4 regions of the Rhizobium tropici CIAT 899 genome follow, and region 3 is predicted to be linked to each of the others. Evidence: riboswitches for the same ligand, from Rfam matches in the RefSeq annotation. Region 3 holds a riboswitch; each other region holds the start of a gene.
The links. Region 3 has a riboswitch for cobalamin ahead of nrdH (glutaredoxin-like protein NrdH). Riboswitches for the same ligand answer to the same signal wherever they lie in the genome.

Region 1 (5,482 bases), on a different replicon from region 3:
ACTTCCCGGCGGCGGCGGTCGAGTTCTTCGCTGTAGCGACGCAGCGTATAGCTCTCCGTCAGCAGGCCGATGACCTTGCGTTCGATCAGGTCGTTGACCACGACGAGCGCTTCGCTCTTCGTCTGCTCGAACATGGCGGCTGCCTGCTTGGCATTCATTTGCGGCTGCAGGAACTCGTTGCGCAGCCGGATGAAGTCGGAAAGGCCGTGTTCCTCGTCGTCCTTTTCGATCGGGCTCGCATAAACGTCGGGCACGAGCACCATTCCGGAATATTTCTCGTTCTTGTCGATCAGAATGACGCGCTGCGCGGAGCCGATGGGGAAATTCTTGCGGAATTCCTCGATGCTCATGTCGATGCTGGCCGTATGCACATCCGGGCGCATCATGCGCGCAACCGTCAGGTTGCGGATCCAGCCGACATCGTGAGCGCTGCGGATGCTCTCGCCGCGCAGGTGGAAGCGCCATGTGGCGAAGGAGTAGCCGAAGGTCGTGCGCACCACCAGCGAGGAGGTGATGACCGCCGCCAGAACCAGGGCAGTGATCGGGAAATCCCCGGTGATTTCGAGCGCCAGGAAGGTCATCGTCAGCGGCCCGCCGATAATCGCGACGGCAAGCGAGCTCATGCCGACGACGGCGTAGACGGCCGGCGTCAGCGTGGCGTGATCGAAATAGGGTGCGCAATAAGCGAAGATCTTGCCGAGCAGCGCGCCCATGAACAGGGAGGCAAAGAAGAGGCCGCCTCTGAAGCCGGAGCCGATCGAAACTGCTGACGCCAGGGATTTCAGGATGAAGACGCCGATAAGTGCGCTCAGCGTCACTTCGGTCGATAGGTTAAGATGCAGGGCGCCATGGCCGGCAGACAGGACCTGTGGCGAGATCAGCGCCAATGTTCCGACTACCAAGCCGCCAAGCGCAGGGCGGAAAGGCGGCGCGATCGAGCTTTTGCGCGCCAGTTCCTCGACCCATGCGACGCCCTGCATGATCAGGATGCCGATACCGGCACAGAAGGCACCGAGCAGGATGGCAGGAAGATAATCGGCTGGAACGATCGCCCCGAAATGATCGATATCGATGGCGAAATCGTCGCCGGCGAGCAGTCTTGCGATCATGGTCGATATCAGCGCCGAGACCACGACGGGTGTCAGGGTGACGATCGAATAGCTGCCGATGATCAGCTCGAAGGCGTAGAAGGCGCCGGTGAGCGGCGCGTTGAATGCTGCGGCGATGGCGCCGGCCGCGCCGCAGCCGACGAGCATGCGCAGGTCCGCGCGACGCATTTGCATCTTGTAGCCGAACTTGGAGGCAATGCCCGCAGCGAGCTGCGTGTAGCCTGCTTCAAGCCCGACAGAGGCGCCGAATCCATTCGAGATCAGGTTCTGCACCGCGACGATGACGCTGTCGGTTAGCGACATGCGGCCGCCATGCAGCGCATTGGCTTCGATCGGGTCGACCATCGGCTTTTTGCGCGTGCGGGACAATATATACAGCAGTATGCCGAGAATGATGCCGCCTGCGATCGGTGCGATGAACAATACGGATTTGTCCTGAATTGCCATCGCTGCCGAACTCAAGCGTTCGTAGTCGGTTATGCCGTAGATGACGCTGTGAAACTTGCGCGAGATATAGCTCATCGCCGTTACGGCGCAGCCGGATACTATTCCCACCAGCGCTCCGGCGAAGACAAGTCCCAATTCGCCACGGCGCAGCAATGCCCTGAAGCGACCGAGATCGAACAGAGCCGAGAAGACGCCGAGGCGTCGCGGTTGGAATTTCTGCAACATGGGAAACGGACGATACGTTTTTACTCGAATGCGAGAGCCTACCCTCTATAACCTCCTAACATCAAAGAAATACGGCAAAAAAGCCGTTGGCTTTATGGGAATTTTCAGCCGATTTCGTAATCAGGATGACGCAGGTCGCATCCATGCCCTTGATTGACTTGACGTAAGTGAAAGCCTAATCATTGCCGGCATAACGAATGGTTCCTGAGCGGCGATCTGCCGCATGGGATGAAAAGGGAATGTGGAGGGACGGACCCAATCCGGGCGTTCTCATCACAGCCGACCCCGCGACTGTAGAGCGGTCAGGGTCTTTCGTTCGGTTTGAAACCTATTCCATCGATGGTTCGCATGGGGCGAACGGGGCGGGACAGGCTCAAGTCGAAAAAGCCACTGGCGTGGCATCATGATCAACCGGGGCTGGACGCCTCTTATTCTACGAATCGTCCGCCTTTTCATGATGCATTGCCGGGAAGGCGAGAAAGGTCCGCTGGCGCACGATCGGGGGCGACCGGTTTCGGTCCGCCCCCGTCGCGGCGCCTTATCCGCGAGCCAGGAGACCTGCCATGCGTGCCGGGCACAGAGCCTGTTCTGGGACGTCGGTTCCGCTGCCAGCACGGAGGTTGTCATGGCGCAAGACGAGTTTTCGGCGTATAGGCGCCTGTTTTCCGGTTTCAGCGACGTGCTGCCGACCCCTGTTTTTGTGTGGGAGCGGGCATAGCGTATGTCGTCTTCGATTTCCCGAGCAGTCTTCGTCCTTGGCGGCGCGCGTTCCGGCAAATCCAGGTTTGCCGAATCCCTGGTTTCGGACACGGGTCTTGAACGTCACTATGTGGCGACAGGGCAGGCATGGGACGACGAGATGCGCGAGCGCATCGCGAAGCATCGTGCCGACCGCGGCGATCTATGGCAAACGCATGAGGAGCCGATCGATCTTGTCGGGCAGCTTGCCGCCGTCGACGCCGAGGGGCGGGCGGTGCTTGTCGACTGCCTGACGCTATGGGTCACCAATCTGATGATGGCCGAGCGTGACATGGCGGCGGAATTTGCCGCTCTCACTGCATTTCTGCCGACTGCACGATCGAGGCTCGTTCTCGTCTCCAACGAGGTGGGCCTTGGAATCGTGCCGGAAAATCGCATGGCGCGCGAATTTCGCGATCATGCCGGCCGTCTGCACCAGATGGTCGCGGCGGCGAGTGCCGAAGTTTATTTTATCGCAGCGGGCCTGCCGCTGAAAATGAAGGGTTGATGCATATGAACCAGGAAAAGATTCCCGCCACCGTCATCACCGGCTTCCTGGGAGCCGGCAAGACGACGATGATCCGCAACCTCCTGCAGAACGCAGGCGGCAAGAAGATCGCGCTGATCATCAACGAATTCGGCGATCTCGGCGTCGATGGCGACGTGTTGAAGGGCTGCGGCGCGGAGAACTGTACTGAGGATGATATCATCGAGCTGACCAACGGCTGCATCTGCTGCACCGTCGCCGACGATTTCATCCCCACCATGACGAAGCTTCTGGAGCGCGACGCGCGCCCGGATCACATCGTCATCGAAACGTCAGGCCTTGCGCTGCCGCAGCCGCTGGTCGCCGCCTTCAACTGGCCTGACATTCGGACCCATGTCACCGTCGATGGCGTCATCACCGTCGTCGATAGCGCTGCTGTTGCCGCTGGCCGCTTTGCCGATGATCATGACGCTGTCGAAGCCGCCCGCGTCGAGGACGACTCGCTGGATCATGAAAGCCCGATCGAAGAGCTTTTCGAGGATCAGCTGACCTGCGCCGATCTGATCGTGCTCAACAAGACCGATCTGATCGACACCGACGGTCTCGGCCGCGTCCGCGCCGAGGTTGCCTCGCGCACGGCCCGCAAGCCGACGATTATCGAAGCGAAGAACGGCGATGTTCCGGCCGCCATCCTGCTCGGCCTCGGCATCGGCACGGAAGACGATATCGTCAACCGCAAATCCCATCATGAGCTCGAGCATGAGGATGGCACACCGCATGATCACGACGAGTTCGACAGCTTCGTCGTCGAGCTTGGCCCGATTGCCGACCCGGCGGCCTTCGTCGATGCGCTGAAGGGTGTGATTGCCGAGCATGACGTGCTGCGCCTCAAGGGCTTCGTGGACGTGCCCGGTAAGCCGATGCGCCTGCAAGTTCAGGCCGTCGGCAGCCGCATCGACACCTATTTCGACCGCGCCTGGACACCGGGTGAAGCGCGCGCGACCCGGCTGGTGGTGATCGGCCTGCACGAGATGGATGAGACGATCGTGCGTAGGGCGATCGAAGCGCTGGTTTGATTGATGTCGGGTCTTTGGCGTGAGATACCCCCCTCTGTCGCTTTCGCGACATCTCCCCCACAAGGGGGGAGATTGGAAGCTCGTGGCTGCTGCATCGTAAAACAAGCGATGTCGGGAGTAGCTGCGGCTTGGGGAGGTAAGTCCAGCGAAGCGTGGCACCGAATGATCTCCCCCCTTGTGGGGGAGATGTCACAAAGTGACAGAGGGGGGTATGCTGCCGCATACTCTGACGCCTGATGCATCTCCTCCTAGCACAAAAGGGAACGATCAGCGACGGCGAGGAGGCGATCGACCTTGGGCAGACGCCCGGCGATATCCTCTTTCTGTCGGCTGCCGATACCGAGCTTGCGGCGATTGCCGCAGCGCATGGCGAGGGCGACTGTTTCCTTCGGCTCGCGAGCCTGATGAGCCTCAAGCATCCGATGTCCGTCGATACCTATATCGACAGGACCGCGCGATATGCGAAGCTCATCATCGTGCGAGCCTTGGGAGGAGCAAGCTATTTCCATTATGCGCTGGAGGCGCTGTATGCCTGTGCGGCGCGCCAGGGTGCCTTGATCGCGGTGCTGCCGGGGGATTCGAAGCCCGATCCGGGGCTGACGCCCTTTTCCAACGTCGCGCTCGATGATCTCAACGCGCTCTGGTCCTATCTGATCGAGGGCGGCGAGGCGAATTCGCGGGCGTTTCTAGCCTATGCCGCGGCGATGCTCTCGGGTGCCGAGAAGCCGATGCCAGCCGTGCCCTTGATGAAGGCCGGAATCTGGTGGCCGGGCAGGGGCGTAATCGGCGTGGAGGAGTGGAAGAGGCTCGAAATCGAATGGAGGGTTCGCCCCTCACCCCAGCCCTCTCCCCGTATTGACGGGGAGAGGGAGCATATCGAGTCCGCAGTTCCCCCTTCGCCCCGCGTGCGGGGAGAAGGTGCCCGTAGGGCGGATGAGGGGCGAAGCTCTCCCTTGGATGCCGCCATCGATTTGGAGCAGGTGCAGGAAATCGAACCCCCGACCGTCGCGATTTCCTTCTATCGCGCGCTGGTTCAGAGCGGCGAAACTAAACCAGTCGAAGCGATGATAGAGGCCCTCATCGCCGAGGGCATGCGGCCGTTGCCGGTCTTTGCCTATAGTCTCAAGGATGCCGTGTCCGTCGGCATTCTCGAAAGCGTCTTTACTGAGCTGCAGCCGGGCGTGGTTATCAACGCGACAGGCTTTGCCGTTTCAGCACCGGGCGCGGATCGGCAGGCAACGGTTCTGGAGACGGGCGACGCTGTCGTTCTGCAAGCCATCTTCTCTGCTTCATCGAAGGAGGCGTGGGAGGCATCCTCGCAGGGGCTTTCAGCGCGCGATCTCGGCATGAACGTGGCGCTGCCGGAAGTCGACGGCCGTGTTCTTGCCCGCGCGGTGTCC
Region 2 (5,482 bases), 350 kb from region 3:
AGGATCATGATGCAGACCGCCCCGGTGGAGGCGCCGGCGGAAATGCCCAGCACAAAGGGTTCGGCGAGCGGATTGCGCAGCAACGCCTGCAACACCACCCCGCTCAAGGCAAGCGACGCACCGGTGCTTGCAGCAACGAGCGCGCGGCTCAGGCGATAATCCCAGACGATCCCCTGATGGATCCGGCTGAGTTCGAAGCTCGTTCCGAACAACCGGTTCGAGACGGCCTTTACTGTGGTCGACAGCGGGATCGAAATCTCGCCGATCGATACGGCGAGGCTGATCATGAAGGCCAGAAGAATGACGGCAGCCATGGCGAGCGCCAAGAGCGCCCACCATGTCCTGCGTTTTGCGACGAGACCCATATCTTACTGCGCCAGGCCGAAAGACTTGATGCCCTTGGCCAATACTTCAATGCCGTCGATGGTGCGGATGGTCGGGTTCATCGATTGCGCATCCATCATGACGAAATGCTTGTTCTTAACGGCGTCGAGCTGGCTGGTGACTGGATCTTTTTCGAGGAAATCGACCTTGACCTTCGGATCGTCGGCCGCATAACGGCGGCGGTCCATGGTGGCTATGACGATCACGGCCGGGTTGGCCTGCGAAATGGTTTCCCAACCGACCATCGGCCATTCTTCTTCCGTCGTCACCACGTTTCTGGCGCCGAGCGTCTTCAGGACATAGGCCGGCGCGCTGTTCTTGCCGGCGATATAGGCATCGCCATTGACTTCCTTGCTGGAGAACCAGAACACGATCGGAAGATCCTTGGCCTTGGCAGCGGCAATCGAAGCGACTGCATCCGCCTCGCGCTTTTTCAGATCCGCGATCAGGGCATCGCCGCGATCCCTAACGTCGAAGATCTGCGAGAGCTCGGCGATTTCCTGGTAGACCAGATCCATCGTGAAAAGCTCCTTGCGCACACCATCGCCGCCATCGGTATTGACCTTGGCGACACAATCGGCCGGAGCAACATAGGTATTGATCCCGAGCTCCGAAAATTGCTGGCGCTTGCCGACGGAACCCTGCGCGCCGACATGCCACTCGAATTCGGCGGCGACGAGATCCGGGGCTTTGCCAACGACGGATTCGAAGCTTGGATCGTTATCGGCAAGCCGCGGGATCTTGCTGTTCGCCTCGGCATATTGCGGCAGAACCGGGCCGACCCAGACCGCCGTTCCGGCAATCTTGTCGGCAAGGCCGAGCGAAAAGAGAATTTCGGTCATGCCCTGTCCGATCGAAACGATCTTGGCCGGAGCCTTTTCAAAAGTGACCTTCTGACCGCAATTATCGATGGTGAGAGGATATTGGGTAGCGGCAAAGCCGGAGCCAGCAAAACTAATCAGCCCAAATGCAAATGCAATGGTCGTCAAAAAATGGCGCATGAAAGATCTCGATAGGATTAAGGAAACGGGGCGGCGTCAGCGCGATCGCGCTGAGAAAGACGGCCGCCGGCTGCGGAGATCCCAATCAAGGCCGATAGGTGTCGGATAATGTCGAAGGCGCAGGTCAATCATTCTCTGTCCTTTCCGGGCATCCCCGCCCGGCTGATTGGATCGTGATCGACGGCAGGTCTCCTGGCTTGCGGATCTGTGACGATCATCGGCCTTCCCGCAAGCATGCTTGCAGTGGCGCGGCTCAAAGCCTCAGGAAGGAACCAGCAGGCTGGTCATTCCCGGATGATCGGCAATCCGCTTACAGTTGCGGGGGCAGCCACGGTCTAGGTCCCGCTTGGGTCATCCTCACCGTGTTCCCTATTAATCCCCGCGGAGTCTTCCTTGGGGAACCGTCACGCCCAGTTATTCCGGACTGCCCCTTTCCGTCAAGGACGAGAAATGAGAAAGAGCAGGTCGTGGCTATTGAAAGGCGTCGAGCCTATACGGCCTCTGCCAGTTCCACGCGATTTCTCCCGCCTGCCTTCGCCCGATAGAGCGCCTTGTCGGCGGCCTCAAGCACATGTTTGAAATCCGTCGTCGGTTCCAGAGAGCAGGCGATGCCGATGCTGACCGTGACGTGGACGGCCTCCTGCTCGAACATCAAGGTCGTGTCCTCGATATCCTTGCGAATTTTCTCCGCCACGGCGGCGGCGGCTCGCGTATCGGTGTTGGGCAGCAGCACGACGATCTCCTCGCCGCCATAACGGGCGGCAATATCGGTCTTACGGACGGTTTGCCTGATGACATCGGCCAACCGCGCCAGAACGGTGTCACCGAAGGAATGGCCCCAGCTATCGTTGATCTTCTTGAAGTGATCGATATCGAGCATGATAATCGAGAAGGGGATACGCCGCATACCCGCCTCCTTGCTGCATCGATCGCCTTCGCGCTGCAGCACCCGGCGGTTGGGAAGCCTTGTCAGCGGATCGAGGCTCGCTTCATTCTCCAGCGCGCGCTGGATGCCAATGCGATATTGCTCCCGCTGCAAGAGATCCGACAACAACATGACACCGAGGATATTGACGATCGTCACCGGAAGTGTCGCCGAGATAAGAAGGGCGCGCGCAACCGCCCACGGAAAAAGGAAGACAACCACAATGGATGAACAGGTCGCCAGACCGAACAGAGCCGACCGCCTCCAGCCCGTACCGGTCCATTGCCGCGGCAGCAGACTGAGCGCATAGCCCGCGGTCGCAACGATTATGATGCCGGCCACGCCGACCACGGCGCCCATGCCGCCCACCATGTACCGAAACAGGGCCATCATAACCGCGGCGACAATGGTTCCCAAAAGGCCGCCATAGATCGGCGTAAGAACAAGGAGGATCGACCGGCCATCCTGGATCACACCTGGCATCCATTGGATGGGATCGCCCATGGATAGGATGCCGACCAGCCCGAACAACAACCCGACGGCCACGGATTTCAAAGCGCCGCGCTCGACGATACGGATGACCCAGGAATAGGCATAAACAATAATCGCCACCTGGCCGAGGACACGTATTAGCGAGATCAAATGTGTTTCGATTTCCATGGCTATTCCCAGTCTTCGCAACGCGTCGCAACGGATGAGCGGCGGCGGCATGGTCGAAGTCCCTACGAGATACCATGCGATCTCTAAAAATAGTTTATATGCCCCTCATCGAACGGCAGCGCGGCACGAATTGACGCATTGCGCTTGCGATAGGCCTGCCCTATGACTGAAACCTTATCCGCGAATGCGGTGGTGGGGACAAGCATGCGGAAGACGATTTCGCGAAGATTTCAGTGGAGCGCGCGCATTCTTTGCGCCGTCGCGCTGTTGCTCGTCGGCTTCGCCCATCAACCGATCGTCGCAACTGCCGACGATATATCCCCGATCGAGCTCGCCCAATACAGGCTGCCGGACGGATCGCTGCCCATCCTCTGCATCACCTATAAGGATGCCGATGGCAAGGTGCATGGGAAAGCCTACGCACCCGGATGCGAAGCATGCCGGATTGCGTCCGCCGCGATGCTGCCCGCGCCTCCGACCGACATTTGTGAGCGCCTCGCCTCCCCGCGCGGAGAGACCGTCGTCGCAAGATCGGAGGTGTTCCACCGCCAACTTTATCCGCCGAATACAGGCCCGAGAGCACCACCCCTCCCCGACATCGTTGGCTGAACCGGCATTGCGGCTTTCGTCGCGATGCCCGCCGTCAATGCTGCCGCTTGCGCGACCATGACGTCGCGACATCTGAGGATTGGTGTTCACAGCTGCATCTTGCCGAACGAAGCAGGCCGATTGGTCGGCTGCCCAGGGAAAGCAGGCTCACGCCAAACGGCGAACCATCTCGCCGCACCCCTCCTCAGATCGCCCCTTGCGGCAGCCTGCCGATCTTCGGAGGATTTCATGTCTGCCTTTACCGCTGCAGAGCCTGCAGCCGCAGCGACCCACAATATCTCGCTCTATCGCGCGATCTGGCGCTGGCATTTTTTCGCTGGCCTGCTCGTCATCCCTTTCATGCTCAATCTGGCGATCACCGGTTCGTTGTATCTATTCAAGGACCAGATTGCCGATACCTTCTACTCGCATCGCTATCTCGTCACCGAGGCCGGCACCATGCTGCGGCCGCAGCAGATCGCCGACGCGGCGCTCTCGGCCTTTCCGGGCGCCCGCACAACCTCCTATCATGAAGCGTCGGCTCCGAACCGCTCGGCCTGGATAACGCTGTCCAAGGATGGACAATCGACGATCGTCTACGTCAATCCTTATGACGGCAGCATCCTGGGGTCGGTGGGTTCGAAGCAGGAATTCGGCTGGGTCGTCAAGCGCATTCACAGCCTCGAATATTTCGGCAAATGGACCAATCGCCTCATCGAGATCGTCGCGGGCTTTGCCCTCGTGCTCGTCGTGACGGGCATCTATCTGTGGTGGCCGCGCCAGCAGACGGGCGGCGTGCTCACCATTCGCGGCACCCCATCACGCCGCGTCTTCTGGCGCGACCTGCATGCCGTGACGGGAGCGCTTGCCGGCATCCTGATCTTCTTTCTCGCCTTCAGCGGCATGCCGTGGTCCGGCTACTGGGGCGCCAACGTCAACGCCTGGCTGACCGCAAACAATCTCGGCACGCCGGCAGCAGTCTGGGACGACGTTCCGAAATCGACAAAGGTCACACAGGATATCGTCAGCCGGCCCGGCTGGGTCGTCGAGAACGCGCCCGTTCCGCTCTCCGATATCGCGGCGCAATCGGCCAAGCCGATCGGTCTCGATAAGGCCGTCGACGTCATGCATGGGCTCGGCATGATCGCCGGCGCCGATCTTGCGATCCCCTCGGACAAGAAGGGCGTTTATACGGCAAGCCACTACTTCGGCGACCTCGGCAAGGAACGAACCGTTCATATCGACCAATATTCCGGCAAGCCGCTCGTCGATATTTCCTACGAGCAGTATCCGGCGCTCGGCAAGGCAATCGAATGGGGCATCAATGTCCATCAGGGGCAGGAATGGGGCCTCTTCAACCAGCTGCTGATGCTGGCCGCGTGTCTCGCCATCATTCTTTGCTGCGTGACGGCAGCGACCATGTGGTGGAAGCGCCGGCCATCGGGTCGTCTCGGTGTGCCGCCGATGCCGCCGCAGAAGTCTGTCTATGTCGGCCTCTGGCTCATTGCCATCGTCTTCGGCATGGCTTTCCCGCTGACGGGTGCCGCCATCGTCGCGATGTTGCTCCTCGACCAGCTCCTGGTTCGCTTCGTACCGCCTCTCCGGCGCTTCTTCTCCTGACGAGGTGAGGCGGAGCCAGAGGCTTCGCCCGCCTGCTCCTCTTCCGGATCAAGGATATCGATCATGCTGAAACCGATTTTTGCCCTTGCCGCTTTCGGGCTGGCATTCCTGTCTTCCTCTCTCGCTTCCGCCGACGATGTCAAAATCGGCAACCTCACCATTTCCGCACCCTATGTTCGCGCCATGGTGCCGGGAGCTCCCGTCGGTGGTGGTTACATGACCATCACGAATACGGGAGGCACCGACGACCGGCTGGTGGCTGCGAGCTCACCGCGCGCCGCAACGGTCCAGATTCACGAGATGA
Region 3 (5,482 bases):
GATTGTCGTTCGTCATGAAGGCAGCCGGGTAGTAGACGCGGCCGATCTTGCCTTCCTTGCGGATCTCGATCTTGGAGACGATCGGGTGGATCGAAGAGGTCGAGTGGTTGATATAGGAGATCGAGCCCGTCGGCGGCACGGCCTGCAGGTTCTGATTATAGAGACCGCCTTCCATTACGGCCTGCTTCAATTCGAGCCAATCCTCCTGCGTCGGGATGGCGATGCCGGCTCTTTCAAAGATTTCCGCGACACGCTCGGTCGCCGGCTTCCATTCCCGCTCGGTATATTTGTCGAAATACTCGCCGGAGGCATATTTCGAATTCTCGAAACCCTTGAAGCTCTGGCTTCGCTCGACCGCAAGCAGGTTCGAAGCGCGAATGGCGTGGTAGGTCACCGTGTAGAAGTAGATATTGGTAAAATCGACGCCTTCTTCCGAACCGTAGAAGATGCGCTCGCGGGCGAGATAGCCGTGCAGGTTCATCTGGCCGAGGCCGATCGCATGGCTTTCGTCATTGCCCTTCTCGATCGAAGGCACGGAAGAGATGTGGCTCATGTCGGAGACAGCCGTCAGCGCGCGGATCGACATTTCGATCGTCTTGCCGAAATCGGGGCTGTCCATGGCGGCAGCAATGTTGAGCGAGCCGAGATTGCAGGAGATGTCCTTGCCCATATGCTTGTAGGAGAGGTCGTCGCCATATTCGCTGGCTTCGCTCACCTGCAGGATTTCCGAGCAGAGATTGCTCATGGTGATACGGCCGGCGATGGGGTTTGCACGATTCACCGTGTCCTCGAACATGATGTAGGGATAGCCGCTCTCGAACTGGATTTCGGCGATGACCTGGAAGAAGTCGCGCGCCTTGATCTTCTTCTTGCGGATGCGGCTGTCTGCCACCATCTCGCGGTACTTTTCCGTCACCGAGATCTCGGTAAACGGCACGCCATAGACGCGTTCCACGTCATAGGGCGAGAACAGGTACATATCGTCGTTGTTCTTCGCGAGCTCGAAGGTGATGTCGGGAATGACGACACCGAGCGACAGCGTCTTGATGCGGATCTTCTCGTCGGCATTTTCGCGCTTGGTATCGAGGAAGCGCATGATGTCCGGGTGGTGGGCGTTCAGATAGACGGCGCCCGCCCCCTGCCGCGCGCCAAGCTGGTTGGCGTAGGAGAAGGAGTCCTCAAGCAGCTTCATGACAGGAATGATGCCGGACGACTGGTTCTCGATGTGCTTGATCGGCGCACCGGCCTCACGGATGTTGGTGAGCGATAGCGCCACGCCTCCGCCGCGTTTCGAAAGCTGCAGAGCCGAGTTAATGGCGCGGCCGATCGATTCCATATTGTCTTCGACACGCAGCAGGAAGCAGGAGACCAGCTCTCCGCGCTGCTTCTTGCCGGCATTGAGGAAGGTCGGCGTTGCCGGCTGGAACCGGCCGGAGATGATCTCGTCCACCAGATCGCGCGCGATCTGCTCGCTGCCCTGCGCCAGCGTCAGCGCTACCATGCAGATGCGGTCTTCATAACGCTCGAGATAGCGCTTTCCATCGAAGGTCTTCAGCGTGTAGCTGGTGTAGTATTTGAAGGCGCCGAGGAAGGTCGGAAAACGGAATTTCTTCGCATAGGCCTGATCGAAGAGATCGCGCACGAAATTGAAGGAATATTGATCCAGCACCTCCTGCTCGTAGTAGCCTTCCGTCACCAGATAATCGAGCTTTTCCCTCAGGTTATGGAAGAAGACCGTGTTCTGGTTGACGTGCTGGAGAAAGTACTGCTTGGCCGCCATGCGATCCCTGTCGAGCTGGATTTTTCCGTGCTCGTCATAGAGGTTCAGCATGGCGTTCAGTGCGTGATAATCCAAGGCCGGTTCCGCGGCCTTGGCTGGCCGGTCATTCGCGGGATGAGAAAAAGTGCTCAGCGGTTTTTCGCCCGCATCCCGCGATAAAGAAGAGCTTAGCGTGTCCAAAATCGTTCCAATCCGTATCTGACATTGGCGACATCCTCATCCGTGCCCAGAAGTTCGAACCGATAGAGATACGGTACCTGGCATTTGGCAGAGACAATGTCGCCGGCGATCCCATAGGTCGCGCCGAAGTTGCTGTTGCCCGCGGCGATGACCCCGCGGATGTTCGAACGGTTGCCCGCATCGTTGAGGAAGCGGATCACCTGCTTGGGCACGGCCCCCTTGCCGCCGTCGCCGCAATAGGTCGGGACGATCAGGACGTAGGGCGAGGTCGCACGAAACTCGTCCCCCACGGAAAGCGGGATACGAGCAGCCGGCAATGCGAGCTTGACAACGAAGCGATGGGTATTTTCCGACCGGCTGGAGAAATAGACGATCTCGCCCACCGCCCGGATCCTCAAGCGAGGGTGCTGATCATGTCGGGACGGAAGCCGGCCCAATGCAGCTCGCCGGCGACAACAACCGGAACCTGGCGATAGCCGAGACCTTGCACCAGTTCATAAGCGGCAGCGTCGGTCGATACGTCGACGATGGTGTAGTCGATGCCTTGGCGATCAAGGGCGCGGGTCGTGGCTGTGCACTGGACGCAGGCGGGCTTGCTGTAGACGGTAATGCTCATGAGATATCCTCGTATGGATGGGCATGGAAAATCGCTCGGGCATCGGATGATGCCCGCTCGGCGGGTGAAAAGCGGAGGCAAACCTAGCTCGTGGCCGGACGCATTTAAGCGACCGTCACTCGCGCGGGCGACTATGGATACTCAGGAACATGCACTTCACCCCGAAGTTATCAGCGGGACCTTCGAGGAAGCGATGGCGACCATCATGCCGCTTGGATCATCGCTCGCCAGTCGGACACCCCGCCCGTGGACGTCAATGCTCAAGGCAGGTCTCCTGGCTCGCGGGTCATAACATTCGTCTTGCCTTCCCAAAGCACGAGGCCTCAGTGACGTCATCAAACGAATGCTCACCGCTCACAGTTGCGGGGGCAGCTCCGGCTTGGCAAGCATCATGCTCGCCGACCGGATTCCCATCTTAGCCTCCAATCCTTGCGAATCAGAAGAACCTCGAACACAAGATATAGTATCCTCGGTTAAAATTGCGTCAACTGCTTCGACAGCCTCAATCGGATTTCCACGTTGCTGGATGTCGACCATCGCACCCAACGCAGAGACTTGGGACTGGCCAAAAACAGGCTGGAGCCTTTCAATTGACGTTGCTTTCGCGGATGCGGTCGGCGAGATCGAGAAAATTCTGGCGCATGCGCCGCAATGTGAAATCGAGACCGAACAACCGGCCCGTTTCGCTAAATCCCATCGACTGGGCGGCCTCGGAAGTCTGAAGAGTGCTGAACGCGGCCTCGAAAGCCGCGTCGCCTGCCGAAAGCACATCCGGATCGATTTCGCCACCGGCACGCAACGCCCGGCCGCATGCCTCCGCAAAACGGGCCTGTGCCTCCAGCATTCCGATCGTGTCCCATGGAGTGGTGTAGCTTGATTTCATAGCCATCGGTGATTTCCGGTAGGGTCGGGTTGCTTAGAGCCAACCTGAGGGACACCACCGATGACCGACGACATGATGAACCTGCGCTCACTCGTTGAGAAGAGCGCTGATGCCGATTTGCTGCGGGAGATGATCGGCTTTGCTGCCGAGAAGCTGATGGCGCTGGAGGTCGGCACGAAGACCGGCGCGGCCTATGGCGAGAAGAATGGCTTCCGGCTGGCCCAGCGTAACGGCTATCGCGACCGGGATTGGGAGACACGGGCGGGCACCGTCGAGCTGCGCATTCCCAAGCTTCGCACCGGCAGCTACTTCCCGAGCTTCCTGGAGCCGCGCCGCATGGCCGAGAAGGCTCTGACGGCGGTCATCCAGGAGGCTTATATCCAGGGTGTTTCGACCCGCTCTGTTGATGACCTCGTCAAGGCCATGGGCATGTCGGGCATCTCCAAAAGTCAGGTGTCCCGGCTCTGCGAGGAGATCGATGAGAAGGTGAAGGCCTTCCTCGACAGGCCCATCGAAGGAGAATGGCCCTACCTGTGGATCGATGCGACCTACCTCAAGGTTCGGCGCGGTGGTCGTATTGTCTCCGTCGCCGTAATCATCGCCGTCGGCGTCAACACCGATGGCCGACGCGAAGTGCTCGGCATGGAGATCGGCACGTCCGAGGCCGAGGCGATCTGGACCGAGTTTCTTCGAAAGCTGATCAGGCGGGGGCTGCGCGGCGTCAAGCTCGTCGTCTCCGATGCCCATGAGGGCATCAAGGCCGCAGTATCGAAAGTGCTTTCCGCCACCTGGCAGCGCTGCAGGGTGCACTTTATGCGCAATGCCTTGGCCCATGCTGGAAAGAGCGGACGCCGGGTTGTCTCCGCGTTCATTGCAACGGCCTTCGCTCAGGACACGCCGGAGGCCGCAAGCACTCAGTGGCGCAACGTCGCCGACCAGATCAGGCCAAAGGTACCGAAGCTCGCCAGTCTCATGGACAGTGCCGAGCAAGACGTGCTCGCCTACATGACCTTTCCCAAGCAGCATTGGGCCAAACTTCACTCGACCAACCCCATTGAGCGATTGAACGGTGAGATCAAGCGGCGCACAGAGGTCGTCGGCATTTTCCCCAACGACGACGCCATCGTGCGCCTGGTCGGTGCGCTGCTGCTCGAACAGAACGATGAATGGGCCGTCCAGCGATCCCGCTACATGACACTTGAGACAATCGCCACAATGAGCGATGATCCGCTCATCAGCCTGCCAGCAGCAAGCTGATACTCATCCGACCCTCTGGGATGAGCCGTGGTCGTCTAAGCTACACCACGTCCTGGGACATGATCAGCATTCCGCCAGCCTGGAGCCCGATCGCTTCTACAATCGCTGGCGGGAAAGGTGTTTCCACGATGTGGCTGAGATAGGTCATGTCGTTGCGGATGCGCCAGAGCGAACGGGGAATGGCTTCCGAAATTCCCTGGCGTGTCAGCCAGAAGGCGCGCTCGCGCTGCGCGTCGGTCAAAAGCGCTTCCGTCGCCATCAAGGACTGACGCAGGGCAATATTTGCCTCGGTGGCCGATACAGGCTCACCCTTTTCGACGCCGGCTGCAAGCCTTCGCAAGATCTGCGCCATGAGGTCGAGTGCCGACCCGAAGCGATCCAACACCATGGTCCGCGAGCGCGTCGGCAGGATGAACAGGCTGGCGAGCACGCCGACGACACCGCCGAGCGTAATCTCGGCAATGCGATCGATCACGAAAATCTCGACGGGAACGGCGGCGGAATGTGTCAACATGACGATCGCGGCCGTCAGTCCGGCATTGCGCAGACGAGGCACGCGCGCCGCCACGAAACTTGAAAAGCCGACGACGCAGATCAGGGCAATGCCAATCGCAAGCGGCTCCTGCGGCGTGACGAAGACCGCAATACCTCCGAGCACGGCGCCTGCGACCGTCGCAATCAGCCGGTCGAAAGCCGCTCCAGCGGTCGCGCCCACCGACGCCTGCATGACGATCAGTACCGTGAAGACGGCCCAATAGCCCTGCTG
Region 4 (5,482 bases), on a different replicon from region 3:
GAGCAGCGCCGTCATCATCCGCTCGGCTGTCTCGGCCGAATCGGAGGTGGAGATGTCGATCAGAACATACCAGGGATGCACCGTCTCCAGCGGATCGCGCACGCCCGGAATATGCCGCGTGGTGAATTCGACACCGATGCGCGGCATCAGCTCGAAGCCGGTCAGCGCCGTGCCGCAGAGGCTGGATGCATTCTTGAACAGTGTCAGTGCGTCCTCGACCGATCGCAGGCCGGCAAAGGCGACCTGATGGCCGAGCGGTTGCGGAAAGAGCTTCAGTACAGCGCCGGTGATGACACCGAGCGTGCCTTCTGCGCCGATGAAGAGATCGCGCAGGTCGTAGCCGGTATTGTCCTTCTTCAGGCGGCGCAGGCCGTTCCAGATCTCGCCGGTGGGCAGCACGACTTCAAGGCCGAGGCAGAGCTGGCGCATGTTGCCATAGGCAAGAACGGCCGTGCCGCCGGCGTTGGTGGAAAGATTGCCGGCGATACGGCAAGAGCCTTCCGAGCCGAGCGAAAGCGGGAACATGCGGCCATGCTCGGCTGCCGCCTTGTGGACATCAGCCAGGATGCAGCCGCCGTCAACGATCATCGTATTGCCGACGGGATCGATATCGCGCACGCGGTTCATGCGTTCCAGCGACAGGATGATGTCCGAGCCGCCCTCGCGCGGCGTCTGCCCGCCAACAAGCCCGGTATTGCCCGTCTGGGGCACGATGGCCGTTCCGGTCTCGCTGGCAAGCTTGAGGATGGCCGAAACCTCTTCCAGCGAGCCGGGCTTCAGCAGCATGGGCGAAGCGCCATGATAGAGCCCACGGTTTTCCACCAGATGCGGCGCAATTTCCGTCGGGTCGCGCACGGCATGTTTTTCACCGACGATGCCGGCGAAGCGATCGAGAAGGTCGGAAGAGGTGGCGGAGCTGCTCATGGCGTGTCCTTTGCCGAAAGATCAGGCGATTTATTCTCTGGGAGCCGCTGCGCGGCGCAGCCGATCGTTGATGGCCTCGCCGAGGCCCTCGTCGGGAATATGCGAAAAGGCAATCGTTGTCGCGCCTGTGGCATCGGCGCGCTTCATGAAATCAAAGAGGTTTGCGGCGGCTTCCGAGAGATCGCCGCTCGCGCTCAGATCCAGCACGGCAACGGCGTTCTCGCTGCCGGGAATATCTGGCGCGCCGAAGCGAATCAGCGCCTCGCTTGCGGAAACCTCCGTGGCGTCGAGCCGCACCGCTGCTCCCGGCGCATAATGCGAAGCAAGCATGCCTGGCGCCTCGATGGCAGCGGAAGCCTTTTTCTTGCGCTTCAGTGCCTTGCCGGCCACCCGCTCGATCTCGCTTGCCGCGAGACCGCCCGGTCGCAGCAGGCGCATCTCGCCATCCTCGACCTTGACGATCGTCGACTCCACGCCGACGACCGATGATCCGGCGTCGAGAATAAGAGTAATCCGCTCCCCCAGGTCGTCGTTCACGTGATCAGCATTGGTGGCGCTGATCTTTCCCGAGGTATTGGCGCTCGGTGCGGCAAGCGGCCGGTCAAAGACGCGGATCAGCTCGCCGGCAAAGCCCTGCGGCACGCGGATGCCGACCGTGTCGAGGCCGGCGGTTGCCAGCGGATGGATGCCGCTATCAGGCTTGAGCGGCAGAACCAGCGTCAACGGGCCGGGCCAGAAGGCTTCCGCGAGCTTGCGCGAGATCGGGTCGAAGATGGCATAGCGCTCCGCCATGGCAAGATCGCTCATATGGCAGATCAGCGGATTGAAGCGTGGCCGCCCCTTCGTCTCGTAGATCCGGGTAATGGCTGTGGGATTGGTGGCATCGGCGGCAAGGCCGTAGACCGTCTCTGTCGGCAGCCCGATCGGCAGGCCCTGGGCAAGCGTCGCCGTTGCAACCTCTATAGCGGTTTGCGGATGTTCGAGAATGTTTATGTGTCGTGCCATGGCCTGCCTGCTTGCAGTTCAGGCCGTTCTTATGCTCTTCGAGTTTTTGGATCAATCGTCAAAGCTGGCGAATGATGTCGCGAAGCTGCTCGTTGCGGGCGCCGAGCAGGAGAACGTTGCGGATGGCGATCTGCGGATCGTGGGTGTGGAACAGCACGCCGTTGCCTCTGACATCGCGATTGATCGTCAGCTTCTTGTCTTCCGCTTGCCTGTCCGGACGGATGGCCACGGCGAAATACATCCGCGAATATTTGAGGCTGATGTCCTCGAAGAAGTTCTCTTCCTGGCCGATGCGGGCAAAGAAATTGGCGATGTAGAAAGCCCAGTTCACGTCTTCATAATGCGCGAACTGCGTCCGCGCCGCGGTAACGTGGCAATAGCCGAGATGTGGCGTGTCCTTCAGCGTGTGATGAAAGATGAGCTTCGGGAAGCGGATGGACCTATGGAAATTGTTGAGCCGATCGTGGGTCTTCTCGCCGGCGTCCCTGAGCTTCAGCGCCGTGTGTTCGGCCACCTGTTCGTGGGTGAGATATTCCCGCTCTTCCGCCAGCCAATGCGGCCTGTTGCGGTTGATGCGGCCGGTGCGCAGGAATTCGGTGTACCCCGTCGTCGATACCGGCTGCGCCGGTTCGGGCTCGGCGGGCTTCCCAGCGTCGAAATATCTGAGTTTGGCCATGCCGGATCTCGCTATAAAACTCTTTGGGTGACATGATGGATCACGGAGCTTGAGCCGAGCTTGATCGTGCCGGATTGAAGGCGCCCCGATAGCGGCTCCGTTGGCGCTTTCTGCCGCCCATTATTTGCCTGATTGCCGGCCGTTCGCTGACCTGTCGCAATCAGGATAAAGCGTCATTGGTGGAATGGATATGCGATGCTTTGACCATCTCCGATGCAGACGCCCAAGCAATTGAATTACCTGTCAATATTCTCACGCCATGCAACCGTCCTATCGTCCTGTTTCACCTGTCGTCAAATTCGAAGCCGATGTCGCATTGCAGCGCAGCGGCAGACGCGGCCGAGAGCTATGATGATATCAATCTCAAGGTGCCGTCTGCTAGGGAGACGGAGAATTGGGAAGCCGGTCAAAATCCGGCGCTGCCCCCGCAACGGTGGTGGAGTGAGGCATGGCGGATAAAGCCACTGGGCCGATCGGCCTGGGAAGGTGCCATGGGGTCCTGGCAACAGGGCCGCTCCAGAGCCCGGAAACCAGCCTTGGGCACATATGGTTTACTGACCGCGGCGGGCGGTCGGGGCATTGCTTTCGGCCGTCCCCAACGGCCTTGCATGTCCTCTGCTCGTCTTCCGGTATTGCGCAAGGATAGGCAAATGGATATCGGCAGCAAAGTTCTGCGGCAATTGAAGAACCACCGGACGGGTTTGAGCCTGGAGCAACCCTTCTACACCGATCCGGATTACTTCAAGCTCGACATGGAGACGATCTACTATCGCGACTGGCTGTTCATAGGCCATGATTGCGAAGTGCCGCGTGCGGGCAATTACTTCACCGTCCAGATCGGCGATTATCCCGTCGTCATCGTCCGTGGCCGCGATCAGGTCATCCGCGCCTTCCACAATAGCTGCCGCCACCGCGGCTCGCGCGTCTGCACGACCGAGCGCGGATCGTCGGCAAAGCTCGTCTGCCCCTATCACCAATGGACCTACGAACTTGACGGCTCGCTGCTTTTTGCCCGTCAGATGGCCGAGGATTTCGACAAGAGCCAGCATTCGCTGAAGCCGGTTCACTGCGAAAGTGTCGCTGGCTACATCTTCATCTGCCTCGCGCAGAACGCTCCCGATTTCGCACCCGTTCGCGCCACGATCGAGCCCTACATGGCCCCGCACCGTATCAGCGAAGCCAAGGTCGCCTTCCAGAGCACCATTATCGAAAAGGGCAACTGGAAGCTGGTCTGGGAAAACAACCGCGAATGCTACCATTGCGCGGCCAATCACCCCGAACTCTGCCGCACCTTCCCGGAAGCTCCGACGGTGACCGGCGTGCAGGGCGCGATGAGCGATCCCGTCATCACCGAGCACTGGGCACGCTGCGAAGCCGCCGGCCTGCCGAGCGAATTCAAGATCTCTCCTGACGGACAGTTCCGCACCGCCCGCATGCCGCTGATCGAAGGTGCCGAGAGCTACACCATGTCCGGGCAGAATGCCGTCAGGCGGCCGCTCTCGCCCGACGTGACGATCAACGGCATCGGCACCATGCTGCTCTTCCACTATCCGACGACATGGAACCACATGCTCGGTGACCACGCGATCTCCTTCCGCGTCCTGCCGATCAGCGCCGAGGAAACCGCCGTCACCACGAAGTGGCTCGTTCACAAGGATGCGGTCGAAGGTGTCGACTACAATCTGGAAGAGCTGACCCACGTCTGGACCGAAACCAACGATCAGGATCGCCGCATCGTCGAGGAAAATGCCTTCGGCATCCGCTCGCCGGCCTATGAGCCCGGTCCCTATTCGGAAATCCATGAAGGCGGCGTCATGCAGTTCGTCGAATGGTACACGACTTTCATGATCAACCGGCTGCAAGGCGACCAGGCCAAGCTGTCGGCGGTAGCCTGAGTATGAACATGACCGTCTCCCTTCCGCATCGTCACCTCGACCAGATGCAGCCCTGGAACGACAGGCAGCATCTGCTTGAATGTCTCTCGGTTACGCCCGAAGCGCCCGATGTGATGACCTTCACCTTCGGGTCCGACAAGGACAACTGGTTCCGCTATCTGCCGGGGCAGTTCGTGACGCTGGAGCTGCCGACGGCTCCGGAGCCGGTCATGCGCACCTATACTCTGTCGTCCACGCCGTCGCGGCCCTTCTCGGTCGCCGTGACGGTGAAGGCGCAGAAAGACAGCATCGGCACGCGCTGGATGTTCGAGAACCTGAAGCCGGGCATGCGCATCAAGGCTTTCGGCCCGCTTGGCGATTTCAGCCACATCCGTCATCCGGGCGAGAAATATCTCTTCGTCTCGGCCGGCTCCGGCATCACGCCGATGATGTCGATGACGCGGTATATGTCGGACATAGCACCACTGTCTGACATTACTTTCGTCAATTGCTCGCGCAGCCCGACGGACATCATCTTCCGCTCCGAGCTCGAATATCTCGCCCGCTTCATGCCGAACCTCGATCTCGGCTTCATCGTCGAAGGCTGCGGCCGCACCGATCTCTGGTCGGGGCTGAAGGGCCGCATCGACAAGGCGAAGATCGGCCTGCTGGCGCCCGATTTCATGGATCGCACCATCTTCTGCTGCGGCCCGGAAGTCTTCATGGATGCCGTGCGCTCGATGCTCGAAGCGCATGGCTTCGACATGTCGCGCTACCATCAGGAAAGCTTCCAGCCGGCCAATGCGGCGACACCGCTTGCGGAAGTCTCCGACGATGCTTCCGGCGAGGCGGCGACCACGATCCGCTTCACGATGGCGGGCAAGGATGTGGCCTGTGCTGCGGGCCAGACCGTGCTTCAGGCGGCGCGGGGCGCCGGCGTGCGCATCGGTGCGGCCTGCGAATCCGGCCTCTGCGGCACATGCCGGGTCTTGAAGCTTTCGGG

Region 1: linked by a shared signal. The riboswitch ahead of cobU (bifunctional adenosylcobinamide kinase/adenosylcobinamide-phosphate guanylyltransferase) and the one ahead of nrdH (glutaredoxin-like protein NrdH) in region 3 are both predicted to bind cobalamin.
Region 2: linked by a shared signal. The riboswitch ahead of RTCIAT899_RS24430 (ABC transporter substrate-binding protein) and the one ahead of nrdH (glutaredoxin-like protein NrdH) in region 3 are both predicted to bind cobalamin.
Region 4: linked by a shared signal. The riboswitch ahead of RTCIAT899_RS04320 (aromatic ring-hydroxylating oxygenase subunit alpha) and the one ahead of nrdH (glutaredoxin-like protein NrdH) in region 3 are both predicted to bind cobalamin.

Annotation. Positions count from the first base shown of each region.
Region 1 covers NC_020059.1:2,147,327-2,152,808, reverse strand. The annotation lists gene RTCIAT899_RS10520 (chloride channel protein) at 1-1,781, opposite strand, end outside; cobalamin riboswitch at 1,963-2,361, shown strand; gene cobU (bifunctional adenosylcobinamide kinase/adenosylcobinamide-phosphate guanylyltransferase) at 2,503-3,027, shown strand; gene cobW (cobalamin biosynthesis protein CobW) at 3,033-4,082, shown strand; gene cobN (cobaltochelatase subunit CobN) at 4,319-5,482, shown strand, end outside.
Region 2 covers NC_020062.1:499,389-504,870, reverse strand. The annotation lists gene RTCIAT899_RS24435 (FecCD family ABC transporter permease) at 1-365, opposite strand, end outside; gene RTCIAT899_RS24430 (ABC transporter substrate-binding protein) at 369-1,385, opposite strand; cobalamin riboswitch at 1,551-1,806, opposite strand; gene RTCIAT899_RS24425 (GGDEF domain-containing protein) at 1,876-2,970, opposite strand; gene RTCIAT899_RS24420 (hypothetical protein) at 3,175-3,579, shown strand; gene RTCIAT899_RS24415 (PepSY-associated TM helix domain-containing protein) at 3,808-5,178, shown strand; gene RTCIAT899_RS24410 (copper chaperone PCu(A)C) at 5,242-5,482, shown strand, end outside.
Region 3 covers NC_020062.1:847,286-852,767, reverse strand. The annotation lists gene nrdE (class 1b ribonucleoside-diphosphate reductase subunit alpha) at 1-1,831, opposite strand, end outside; gene nrdI (class Ib ribonucleoside-diphosphate reductase assembly flavoprotein NrdI) at 1,948-2,343, opposite strand; gene nrdH (glutaredoxin-like protein NrdH) at 2,355-2,576, opposite strand; cobalamin riboswitch at 2,824-3,041, opposite strand; gene RTCIAT899_RS33580 (hypothetical protein) at 3,163-3,465, opposite strand; gene RTCIAT899_RS26050 (IS256 family transposase) at 3,520-4,716, shown strand; gene RTCIAT899_RS26045 (FUSC family protein) at 4,757-5,482, opposite strand, start outside.
Region 4 covers NC_020059.1:896,410-901,891, forward strand. The annotation lists gene RTCIAT899_RS04305 (FAD-binding oxidoreductase) at 1-924, opposite strand, end outside; gene RTCIAT899_RS04310 (L-threonylcarbamoyladenylate synthase) at 955-1,929, opposite strand; gene RTCIAT899_RS04315 (DUF6656 family protein) at 1,988-2,605, opposite strand; cobalamin riboswitch at 2,955-3,158, shown strand; gene RTCIAT899_RS04320 (aromatic ring-hydroxylating oxygenase subunit alpha) at 3,256-4,500, shown strand; gene RTCIAT899_RS04325 (FAD-binding oxidoreductase) at 4,503-5,482, shown strand, end outside.